DNA from 2 places in the Paenibacillus dendritiformis genome. Region 1 is predicted to be linked to the other one. Evidence: riboswitches for the same ligand, from Rfam matches in the RefSeq annotation. Region 1 holds a riboswitch; the other holds the start of a gene.
The links. Region 1 has a riboswitch for cyclic di-AMP ahead of L6439_RS28640 (C40 family peptidase). Riboswitches for the same ligand answer to the same signal wherever they lie in the genome.
Positions count from the first base shown of each region.

Region 2: it holds a riboswitch for cyclic di-AMP, as region 1 does, so the genes downstream of both, L6439_RS12705 (hypothetical protein) here and L6439_RS28640 (C40 family peptidase) in region 1, are expected to answer to the same signal.

Region 1 covers NZ_AP025344.1:6,434,964-6,440,383, forward strand. The annotation lists gene L6439_RS28625 (hypothetical protein) at 1-150, opposite strand, end outside; gene L6439_RS28630 (DUF4097 family beta strand repeat-containing protein) at 568-1,614, shown strand; gene L6439_RS28635 (serine protease) at 1,718-2,125, shown strand; gene L6439_RS28640 (C40 family peptidase) at 2,460-2,933, opposite strand; cyclic di-AMP (ydaO/yuaA leader) riboswitch at 2,937-3,083, opposite strand; gene L6439_RS28645 (carbamoyl transferase) at 3,322-4,143, opposite strand; gene L6439_RS28650 (M1 family metallopeptidase) at 4,149-5,420, opposite strand, start outside.
Region 2 covers NZ_AP025344.1:2,902,892-2,908,311, forward strand. The annotation lists gene L6439_RS12685 (hypothetical protein) at 1-81, opposite strand, end outside; gene L6439_RS12690 (ribonuclease domain-containing protein) at 326-757, shown strand; gene L6439_RS12695 (barstar family protein) at 774-1,049, shown strand; cyclic di-AMP (ydaO/yuaA leader) riboswitch at 1,397-1,585, shown strand; cyclic di-AMP (ydaO/yuaA leader) riboswitch at 1,695-1,876, shown strand; gene L6439_RS12705 (hypothetical protein) at 1,994-2,410, shown strand; gene kdpF (K(+)-transporting ATPase subunit F) at 2,527-2,604, shown strand; gene kdpA (potassium-transporting ATPase subunit KdpA) at 2,638-4,317, shown strand; gene kdpB (potassium-transporting ATPase subunit KdpB) at 4,330-5,420, shown strand, end outside.

The sequences.
Region 1 (5,420 bases):
GGATACCCATATCATCAACAGATACAGACATCCGGCAACGATCAGCGGATAAATCGGGATAATATCGGACCAATTTTGAGTTACCCATGCATAGGCGCCACCGACCGCGATGCTCGCGACCAGGGCGATAATGATTTTGACAGCGTTCACTTCTCATGACCCCATTTCTTCTTTTTCTTTTTAGAGAGCGCCCGTAGCCCGTACCCAAGCTTCGCATATATCGGCATGACGCCTTTGATTTCCCAACCTTTTTGCATGGAGATGGACCGACAGGAGGATAAAATTGTCACACCCACATCGTTTATCGGCAGAAGCAACCTGACTTATTACAGCAATCGCTGTAAGTATGATCCTTTTTTTAAAATTTGGAAGTCATCCTCATCCGGGCGGCTCTATCGGAAGTACCTGTATTTCCTTGAACTGGACCTAAGTCGGGTTTCGTTTACTTCGTCGGACCGGAGATGGATGCGGCCCGGCCGTGCTATACTGAAGCAGATCAATCAAGCGGGATCGCGTGTCCATCTGAAAAACTGGCGCTTATAAATAGGCGCTTATAGGAGAAGAGATATGAGAAAAGTTATCGGGGTATTGTTAATCATTGCCGGGATCATCGGAGTCGTGTTCATGTTCAACCCCGCTGTGGCGGATAAATCTGGCGAATGGCTCTCACAGGCGGGCGACAGTCTGCTCAACACGGCGACCAAGGAGATACATATCGAGAAGTCGGTTGCTGCGGCCGGGATAAAAAATGTCGCTGTCGAGACCGGAAGCGTGGATGTGCAGCTGGTGCCAGGAAGCGGGGACGATATTGTCGCCCGCGTGCATGGCCGGGTCAGCAACAATGATGCGGAGAGCATTGACCTGAAGGCGACCTCGCAAGGGGATAAGCTTCAATTAAGCGTTCAGCTGCCTGACGGCGTGAATTTCGGCGTTCATATTTTCGATGTCAAGCTGACGGTCGAGCTACCGGAACAGCAGTGGAACGCGCTTCAGGTTGCGGCGGGAAGCGCCAATGTGGAGGCGGAGAACCTCAATAGCGCCTTAATGGAGGTCACCTCGGGAAGCGGCAATATCCGCCTCAACGGGATCGAAGCACGGACTGCCGCCATGCAGGCCGGATCGGGAGATATTGCGACGGGGAACATCCATGCCGAATCGTTCACGGTTCAGACGAAGAGCGGAAATATTCGCGTCCAAGATATCGAATCGGTTGAGATGGAAGCCATTGCTCTCTCCGGCAACCTTCAAGTGGAGCGATATGAGTCCAGCATGTTGAACTTCCGTACGGGCAGCGGAAATGCGAGATTATCGGACGGGCATGCCAAGCTGAACGGGGAATCGGGCTCCGGCAACATTACGATTGAAACGGATGAGCTGCGGTACGATGCGGAACTGAAGGCGTCGAGCGGCAATGTAACAGTCAACCTGTCCCAGGAGCCGGCAGACTTGGCGGTCGACTTCAGCGGAGGCTCGGGCAGCGCCCGCATCCGTTGGGACGGCATGCGTTACGAGGAACAGAACAAGGATGACCACACGGTACGCGGAGCATTCGGCAATGGCGGAACGATGCTGAAGGTCCGGACCCGTTCCGGGGAGTTCACGTTGGGCAAATAACGAATTTCTAGCAGACCTGAACAAACTTTTAGCCTCCTTTCAGTTTCGTTTCAGGTTGGATGAACATACTAATACCAACTTCGGCATAAGGAGGTGGATACTCATGAAGCGGACACCAGCCGTGGCAGCCTGGACGACTCTCATGCTTCTGCTGCTCGCCTCCCCGGTCGCGGCAGAAGCGGGCAGCGCCAATGAAGCGGCCCCGTGGCAGCCTTCCGGACAGGTCGTATCGGATACCGCGCAGCCGAAGAATGCGGCGGATAAAGGCAGTTCCGTTCAAGCGGACGATACGGACAAGGAATTGGAGCAGATTAAGACGCAGATGCAAGAATTGCGGCAGCAGATGAAATCGCTGCACGAGAAAAAAATACAGCTGCTTGCGAAGAAGCATGGCATTGCGACGGAAGGGAAGACCAGCAAGCAGATTCGACAAGAGTTGAGGGAAAAGCTGGGCAAAGAAGGAAGACTGTTCCACGAGAAACATCGCAATATGGAACGTCATGGCGAATAATTGCCGGTCTTGCTAAAGATAGATGAGGCAGGAGAGTAAACCAAAGAGCTCTGTTCGGCCCGAGCAGGCTGCCTTGCTGGAGGAGGCAGTCTGCTCTCTTTATGAAGGGGAAGCTGAACCCTCGCTCTTCCGGTTGTAAAAATGAGTTCCAATTGCGGCATAACGGGGTAATAAGAAATAGTTCTTTTCTGCTGGCAAAGGACCAGAACGAATCCGATTCGGCAAGCATATGATTTATAGTCCAGACTCATTGAGAGGGAAATGTAAAAACCCGATAAGCAGCGAATTTTCGCTTCCCATCGGGTTAGGTAACATTATAAATAGGAGTGCGGTCTTACTCTTCCGTAGCGTAGGCGGTGTATTCCTTCTCGCTCATGACGCGGCGGGCACCAACATAACGCTTTTCATAGTAATCCATGCTCAGTTCATCAATACGCGTGCCTTTGTTCGTCGAAGCATGGGCGAACTTGCCGTCTCCGACATAGATGCCGACATGCGATACGCCATTGCCGCCGCTAGTATCAAAAAACACCAGGTCGCCAGGGCGAAGATCGCTTTTGCTAACCTTCTCGCCAACTTCGAATTGGGAAGAAGACGAGCGTGGCAGATCAATGTTGAATTTGTCGAATACGTACTTCGTGAAGCCAGAACAGTCGAAGCCACTCGTTGTCGTTCCGCCATACATGTAAGAAATACCTAGCAAATCGTCAATCGTCGAATCCATCTTCGTGGCTGCAAATGCGCTGCTTGCGCTGAAAGAGAACAGGAGGCCAAGCCCCAATGCAGCAGTTACCAGCTTCTTCTTCAAATGATAAAGCCCCTTCCTTGCCTGCGAGGTTAGCTGGAGGGTTCGGTTGAAGGTCCCCTATGATCTCTGAAGGAAGCGAATGAGATCAATTCACCCAAAAAACTGGTTCCCCCGCTTTCCGGACATCCGGAAATTCGGCATTCTTTGTCTAAGATTTAGGTTCAATGATATGTAACAAAAATGCAAGAGATATTGCCGCTTTCATGACAAAGTTGTAATAAATCTACGACTTATTGTAACAGACCTTTTTTGCTTTGACAAATACTTTTTGTCCATAAAAACCAAAAAAACTCGCCCGGATCGCCACGGTGTGACGAAATGGACAAGTTTTTTGGAAGTCTGGGCAGGGTTTAACCTCGATCGGACAGGAATAGTCTCTTCTCTCGCTTTATTTCTCTTCCGTTCCCGATTGCTGCCATACCGAATAACGGGAGGATAATCCCCATAGCTGGAGCAGCGTGCGGACGGCAGGGAACGCCTGCTGCAGAATCAGCGCCGTCAGCCCTGTCCAGAACATGGCCGCCGCGGTGAACAGAAGACCGGACAGCAGGGCCATGCCGGCGAATATGGCGGACAAGCCCAGCAGCGGAGCGATGCGACGAATTCCTTGAACGAGGGCATGCAGGATGGAGATCTCCGAGGCGGCCCCGAACTGCATTGACAGGAACAACTGGCGGACAACCCACGCGCCGAGAAGCCACAAGGCGGCGTAAGGCACGATCCCGGTCATCACGGCCGCCAGCGTCGGACGGTCCGCGAACTGACGCATGGCATGCGGGATGAACCAGTAGGCAGGAAGCGCGATAAGCAAGGTCTCAATCCAGTAGAGGAGCAGCATCGGCTTCCAGATCGATTTGATTCCTTCAAAAAAAGCGAGTCCCGACCCGGATTGCCGTGCCATGGAATAGAATACGCCGGCCCGGATGAAGGGCGTCAGCAGCAGACGGATGAAGATAAAGGCGGCCAACGTCCATAGAAAGGGCATGTAGTCGTTCGTCTTCATCAGATGGAACTGGCTCTCTGCCAGGAACAGCCGTGCCGTCATCTCGGTCGGCGCGGGGTCGGGATAACGCTGCAGGACGGGGAGCACCGCGCCGTCAACGAAGCGATAGACGAAGAAGCCCCATAGTAATTGATATAAGAAGAGAATGACTGCGATATAGATATGCTCCTTCACCCAGGATAGACCATGGCTTATATAGGCTTTCATTCGATTCACCACCCCACTGCGCTCGAGATCATTTCAAGCAATTTGACGATGGACAGATTGACGCGGGTGCGGACAGGCTCCTCCACATGCGCCTTCATATAATTATTGATGTGCTGATTCTCTACAACGATCGTATAGAGCGGGTCAATCATGACCCAGTCCAGCGGCGCCGTATGGCTGATCCGGTACTGCATCCGTTCGCCGTCTCCGTTCCAGACTTTACGGGTGGTCTTGCCGTCTGCGAAGTGAAAAACAATCGGCACGCTCGGATAATCGGCGCCCTTCTTCACGATGTGAACCGTGGCCTCGTAGCGGGGGTGCCCCCCGCTGTCTATGACGCGGGTATCGATCCCCTCGACAGCGAAGTCCGCCATCTGGTTCCCGTAAATATATTGATTGAAAAAGTCGGTCCACTTCCGCTTGGTAACCTCCTCGACGACACGTTGGAAGTCTCCCGTCGTCGGATGCTTGAAGCGGTACTTCTGGGTATACGTCCGCATGATGCGGCGCATCGTCTTTTCGCCGACCTGCTTCTCGATGGCGAGGAGGACCAGCTTGGAACGCATGTACACATTTTCGGCATAATGTCTATGGCTCTTGTATTCCCACGCCGCCAGCTTGAGCGGAGCCGGGTCCGTCATATAGCTCCCTTCCACGGCCAGATTCGGCGTAACCCCGAATTCATGCTCCATCAGCTTGTCTTCGGCATAGGATGTGAAGCCCTCGTCCAGCCACGCTTCCTCGAATTCATTGGAGGCGAGCAGCCCGTAGAAATATTGGTGGCCGATCTCATGAACGACAGTTCGTTCCAGATTATAGCCAGGACTGTCGTCTTCCGCTCCGAAGGCAGTCACAAGCGTGGGATATTCCATGCCGCCTGCGCCGTTGGCCTCCTTGGGCGGCACGACAATAGACAGGGTCGAATAAGGATATGAGCCGTACCATTCACTGAAGTTGGAGAGCGCGGCCTTCGCCGCATACAAATATCGTTCCTTCAAATTCTCATGCTTCGGATCGAGATAGAGCTTGATGCGCACCCCCGGCACATTCGGCGAGGAGAACGGCTCCTCTGCATAGATGAAATTCGGTGACGCGGCCCACGCGAAGTCATGGACATCATCTGCATAGAACTGATACGTCTTGCGGCCGTTCCCCAGCACCGGCGTCTTCGTAGGGAAGCCCGTCGCCGCGACGGTATACGTGTCGGGAACCTGAATTTTGACGCTGTAAATGCCGTAATTGGCGTAAAACTCCGAGTTGCCGTGATATTGGTGCAG
Region 2 (5,420 bases), 3.0 Mb from region 1:
CATTTTGTTGAAGATATATTGCGGCGGATCGAACACCGCTTTTGTCGGGCAAAATTCTTCGCCTTTGCATCCATGAGACATGAGTCTCAGCTCCTCTCTCTCATTAGTGTCGAACCTAATGGCATCATATGCAAGGCGTTTTGGCCTTGATTGGACATTCTACCCGCAGATAGTGACCTAGAATTTGTTAGATGCGGAATGAGAGAGGCATTCGCAAGGCAAAGGCTTGAAAATAGGGCCAAGATATATGATACTACAGCGAGAGGGCAGGAAGTGCATTCATGAAGCCTCCTGCTCTACGAAGAGCGAAGCGAGGTAGACATCGTTGAAAGTCATCAAATCCGTACTGGTCTTTCTATTGAGCCTGCTGCTGCTGGCCGGCTGCGGTCTGGACAGCAAGCCGTCCGCCATTCCGGATTCGGGCAAGCAGGAGCTGACCGGCTTCGAAGAGGTTGCGAGCTATATCAAGGCGCACAAGCAATTGCCGGATAACTTCATCACCAAGGAGGAAGCGAGGAGGTTGGGCTGGGATGCCCGCCAAGGCAATCTGCACGAGGCAGCTCCAGGCAAAAGCATCGGCGGCGACATATTTCGCAACCGGGAAGGGAAGCTGCCCAAGAAAAAGGGCAGAATCTGGTATGAAGCGGATATCAACTATACGAAGGGCCATCGTGGAAAGGACAGAATTGTGTTTTCCAACGACGGACTGATCTATAAGACCGAAGACCACTATGAGACGTTCGAACCGATAGAATGAGAAAGGGGGACGCTCCGTGCGCAATGTCGTCTTGGAGGGGAGCTCCATCGAGAGCAAGGAACAGCTCCATGCGTTCCTGCAGGAAGCGCTGGAATTGCCGGAGCATTACGGCCGCAACCTGGATGCGCTCTGGGATTGTCTGACCGGGTATGTCGAGCTGCCGCTAACGGTCACCTGGCTCGATTATGAGGCAAGCGAGCAAAGATTGGGCGAGTACGGCCGCAAGCTGCTGGAGTTGTTCGAGGAGGCGGCCGAGGACATCGAAGGATTTTCGTTTGTCGTCACAGCTTGAATAGACGGACGGAAGGGCCGTGGGCCGTCCAAACAGATAAAGAAACCGTTTCTGGACCAGATGGAGGCATCGCCGCAACCATTTGTGAGGAGACGGTTTTTTTGTGCATTTCGGGAGCCGGGAGCGGTCCAATGAAGCCCGATGTTCCCGCGAAGAGAGGACGCTCTCCCGCCGAAGTAGGATAACCGCGAAAACACGAGCTGCAGCGAGGCAGGCCAAGAAAGGGCCGTTTGTAAGCGCCGCCGTTTCTTTTAATCTTGCCAAAAAGGAGTTTTTCTGCCTTTCCGCTTCCTTTACAAAGCGTGGAGGCAAGCGTAATATACGATTCATGAATTTCAAATATTTTCATTTTACAATCGCTGAGTTTCCGCAAGGAAAGCGGGGGAACCAACGGTGCGGCCTGATCGGTGTGAGAGCCGATCAGCGGCACATGGGGTGAATCCTGAGCGCGGCGCCTAGGGCCGCATCACTCAGGTAGGGCGACTCTCACCGCCCGAATCCGACAGCTAACCTCGTAAGCGTTGTTGAGTGCGGCATTCCGCCACCTGCGGCTGCTGCGCTCATGAGGGGGAGGATGATGAACTTGTGACCATTGCGGCCGCAGGGGGTTCCTCTGCGGTCTTTTTTCATGCCAATTGCACATGATTGTCTGTATCGCTGAATCCCTGCATGGCAGGGAGCGGGGGAACCAACCGGATGTCTGCGGACATTCATGGGGTGAATCCCGGGGCATGCGAAGGCGCGGATGATGCGCCATGTCCCGAGGTAGGGCGACTCTCTCGCCCGAATCCGACAGCTAACCTCGTAAGCGTACCGAGAGAGGCAACGAACGTCGTGAAAGACACGGTTATATTTGCTGTGCCTGGAAGCCGCGAGAAGAGTTCCTCTTGTTGCCGGCTTCTTTTTGTTGCTGTCTCCGGACGAAGAATCGGAGGAGAGAAGAAATGGATCAACAGGAAGTCGTACTGGTGTCTGCGCCCAATGCCGCAGGCGAAGCGTTCGTCAAGCTGCTGCTGGAGAAGGACATTCCCTTCGCCGCCCTGGCGAACAACCGTAGTGAGCTTAAGCGGATGCGCGCTCTTGGCGCTCGCCATCTGATTCTGCTCCATACGTCCGATGAGAAAACATGGGTCATCCCGCAGCTGGCCGTCGGCAAAATCTTTTTATTCGAACGAAGCTTGAATCTGTGCTGCCGTTACCTGCAAATCTGCCGGAGCTGGACGTCGAAGCCGATTTATGTCATCACGGCAAATCAAAATCCGCGGCTTATCTACCGCGGGCTGGGCGCGAACTATGTCATTTACACCTCGAGCCGGAATTATTCGTTCCTGGTAACGGACGAACCGGCCGCTTATTCGTAAGGAGGTATCCGCATGTCTGATCTCGTTATGGCCGTGCTCATTGCTGCGGCATTCGCCCTGTTCTATGGCTTCTTGGCCTGGTGCGGGCGGGTCGTGGATGAAGGAGGAGAGCGCGGATGATTGTCATCGGGATTGTTACTGTTTTTCTCTTCTTATATTTAGGCTATGCTCTGGTTCATCCGGAGAAATTTTGAAGCAATAGAAGGAAATTAAGGGAGGCAAGCTCTATGGACTGGCTGCAAATCGCCGTCGTGCTCCTCGCGCTGTTATTGCTGGTGAAGCCGCTCGGCACTTATATATACGCTGTGTTCTCCAATGAGCCCAATCGCACGGACCGGCTGTTCGGACCGGTGGAGAACGCAATCTACAGATTGGGCGGGCTTGCCCGCCGTCCGGATATGAGCTGGAAAAAATATATGTTCAGCCTGCTTGCCACGAATCTGATGCTCGTCGCGGTTAGCTACGTCATCTTACGGGTCCAGCATCTGCTGCCGCTGAATCCAAACGGAACGGAGCGGATGGAGCACACGCTGGCGTTCAATACGGTCATCAGCTTCATGACCAACACGAATCTGCAGCATTACAGCGGCGAGACGGGATTATCGTATTTCTCGCAAATGGCGGTCATTACGATGATGATGTTCACTTCCGCCGCGACGGGCTTGACGGTGGCGATCGCGTTCATGCGCGGCTTGACGGGCCGGGCCATCGGCAACTTTTTCACCGACTTCGTCAAGGCGCACGTGCGTCTTCTCCTGCCGCTCGCCATCGTGATGGCGTTGGTGCTGGGGGCGCTCAAGGTGCCGCAGACGCTGACTCCGGCGGCGGAAGCGGCGACGCTGGAGGGCGGAACGCAGCATATCGCTGCGGGCCCGGTCGCATCGCTCGTGTCCATTAAGCATCTCGGGACGAACGGCGGCGGCTTCTTCGGCGTCAACTCGTCGCATCCGTTCGAGAATCCGTCTCCGCTCACGAATGTGCTCGAAATCTTGATGATGTGGTGCATTCCCGCCGCGCTTACGTATACATTCGGCCGCTTCGCGTCGAACCGGAAGCAGGGATGGGTTATTTTCAGCGCGATGTCGATTCTGTTCCTGCTATTCCTCAGCCTGGCCTGCTATGCCGAGAGCGCGGGCAATCCCGCATGGAGCGCGCTCGGGGTGGATGCGTCCCAAGGCAATATGGAAGGCAAGGAGGTGCGCTTCGGCATCGCCCAGTCCGCGCTGTTCACGACGGTGACAACCGCCGCGACGACCGGTTCGGTCAACAATATGCACGATACGCTGACCCCGCTGGGCGGATTGGTACCGCTCGCGCAGATGATGCTGAACTGCGTCTTCGGCGGGGATGGCGTCGGGCTGGTGAACATGCTGATGTATGCGATCCTGGCGGTGTTCCTTGCCGGGCTGATGGTCGGGCGCACTCCCGAATTTCTGGGACGGAAGATCGAAGCGAAGGAAATGAAGCTGATTGCGATCGCCATCCTGGCGCATCCGCTTATCATATTGGCGCCGAGCGCGATTGCGTTCGTTACCGATCTGGGCCGGGGGGCCATTACGAATCCGGGCTTCCACGGCATTACCCAGGTCCTGTACGAGTATACGTCCTCCGCCGCCAACAACGGCTCCGGCTTCGAAGGGCTCGGGGACAACACGCCGTTCTGGAATCTGTCGACCGGGCTCGTCATGCTGCTTGGGCGCTACATCTCGATGATCGCTCTGCTTGCGGTAGCCGGATCGCTGCTACGGAAGCAGCCCGTTCCCGAGACGACCGGGACGTTCCGGACCGATAATAAGCTTTTCGTCGGTATTTTGGTTGGAACGGTCCTTATTATCGGGGCGCTTACGTTCCTCCCGGCTGCCGTGCTTGGTCCTATCGCGGAGCATCTGACGCTCCGGAATCTGTGAGGTGAATCGGATATGAATACAGCGAATCGCAAGCGCGTGCTAACGAAGGATATGGTCAAGCAAGCAGGGAAGGATAGCCTTCGGAAGCTGAATCCGGTGACGATGATGAGAAATCCCGTTTTGTTCGTCGTCGAGGCCGGCACCTTCGTCGTCCTGCTGATGCTCTTGTTCCCGGGCTACTTCGGTACGGAGGGAAATATGGGCTTCAATCTGGCCGTGTTCCTGATTCTGTTGTTCACGCTGCTGTTCGCCAATGCCGCAGAGGCGTTGGCGGAGGGGCGGGGCAAGGCCCAGGCGGGATCTCTGAAAAAATCGAAGCAGGACATTGTGGCGAACAAGGTTACGGGACACGGCGTTGCTGCAGTGGCCGCATCGGAGCTGCGCAAGGGAGATATCGTCCTCGTCTCGCAAGGGGAAGTGATTCCCGGTGACGGAGAAGTTATCGAGGGTCTCGCGTCTGTGGACGAATCCGCCATTACGGGGGAATCGGCTCCCGTCATCAAGGAAGCGGGCGGCGATTTCAGCTCGGTAACCGGCGGCACGCGCGTTGTCAGCGATGCCATCAAGGTACGAATCACGAGCGATCCGGGGGATACGTTCCTGGATCGGATGATCTCGCTCGTCGAAGGAGCGAAGCGGCAGAAGACGCCGAATGAGATTGCGCTCCATACGCTGCTGATCAGCTTGACGCTTATTTTCCTGATTGTGGTTGTCACTCTGGCCCCGATCGCGGCCTACCTGAATATTAAGCTCGATGCGGCGGTTCTCATTGCGCTTCTTGTCTGTCTGATTCCGACGACGATCGGCGGGCTGCTGTCTGCCATCGGCGTAGCCGGCATGGACCGGGTGACGCAGTACAATGTGCTGGCGATGTTCGGGAAAGCGGTGGAGGCCGCGGGGGATATCAACACCATGATCCTCGACAAGACCGGAACGATCACCTTCGGCAACCGGATGGCCAGCGAGTTCGTGCCTGTCGGGAATGAACAGCTGCATACCGTGGCCGAATGGGCCGCGATTAGCTCCCTGAACGATGATACGCCTGAAGGCCGCTCCGTGCTGGAGTTGATGAAGAAGGAAAATCTTACGTTCGATCCTGCCCT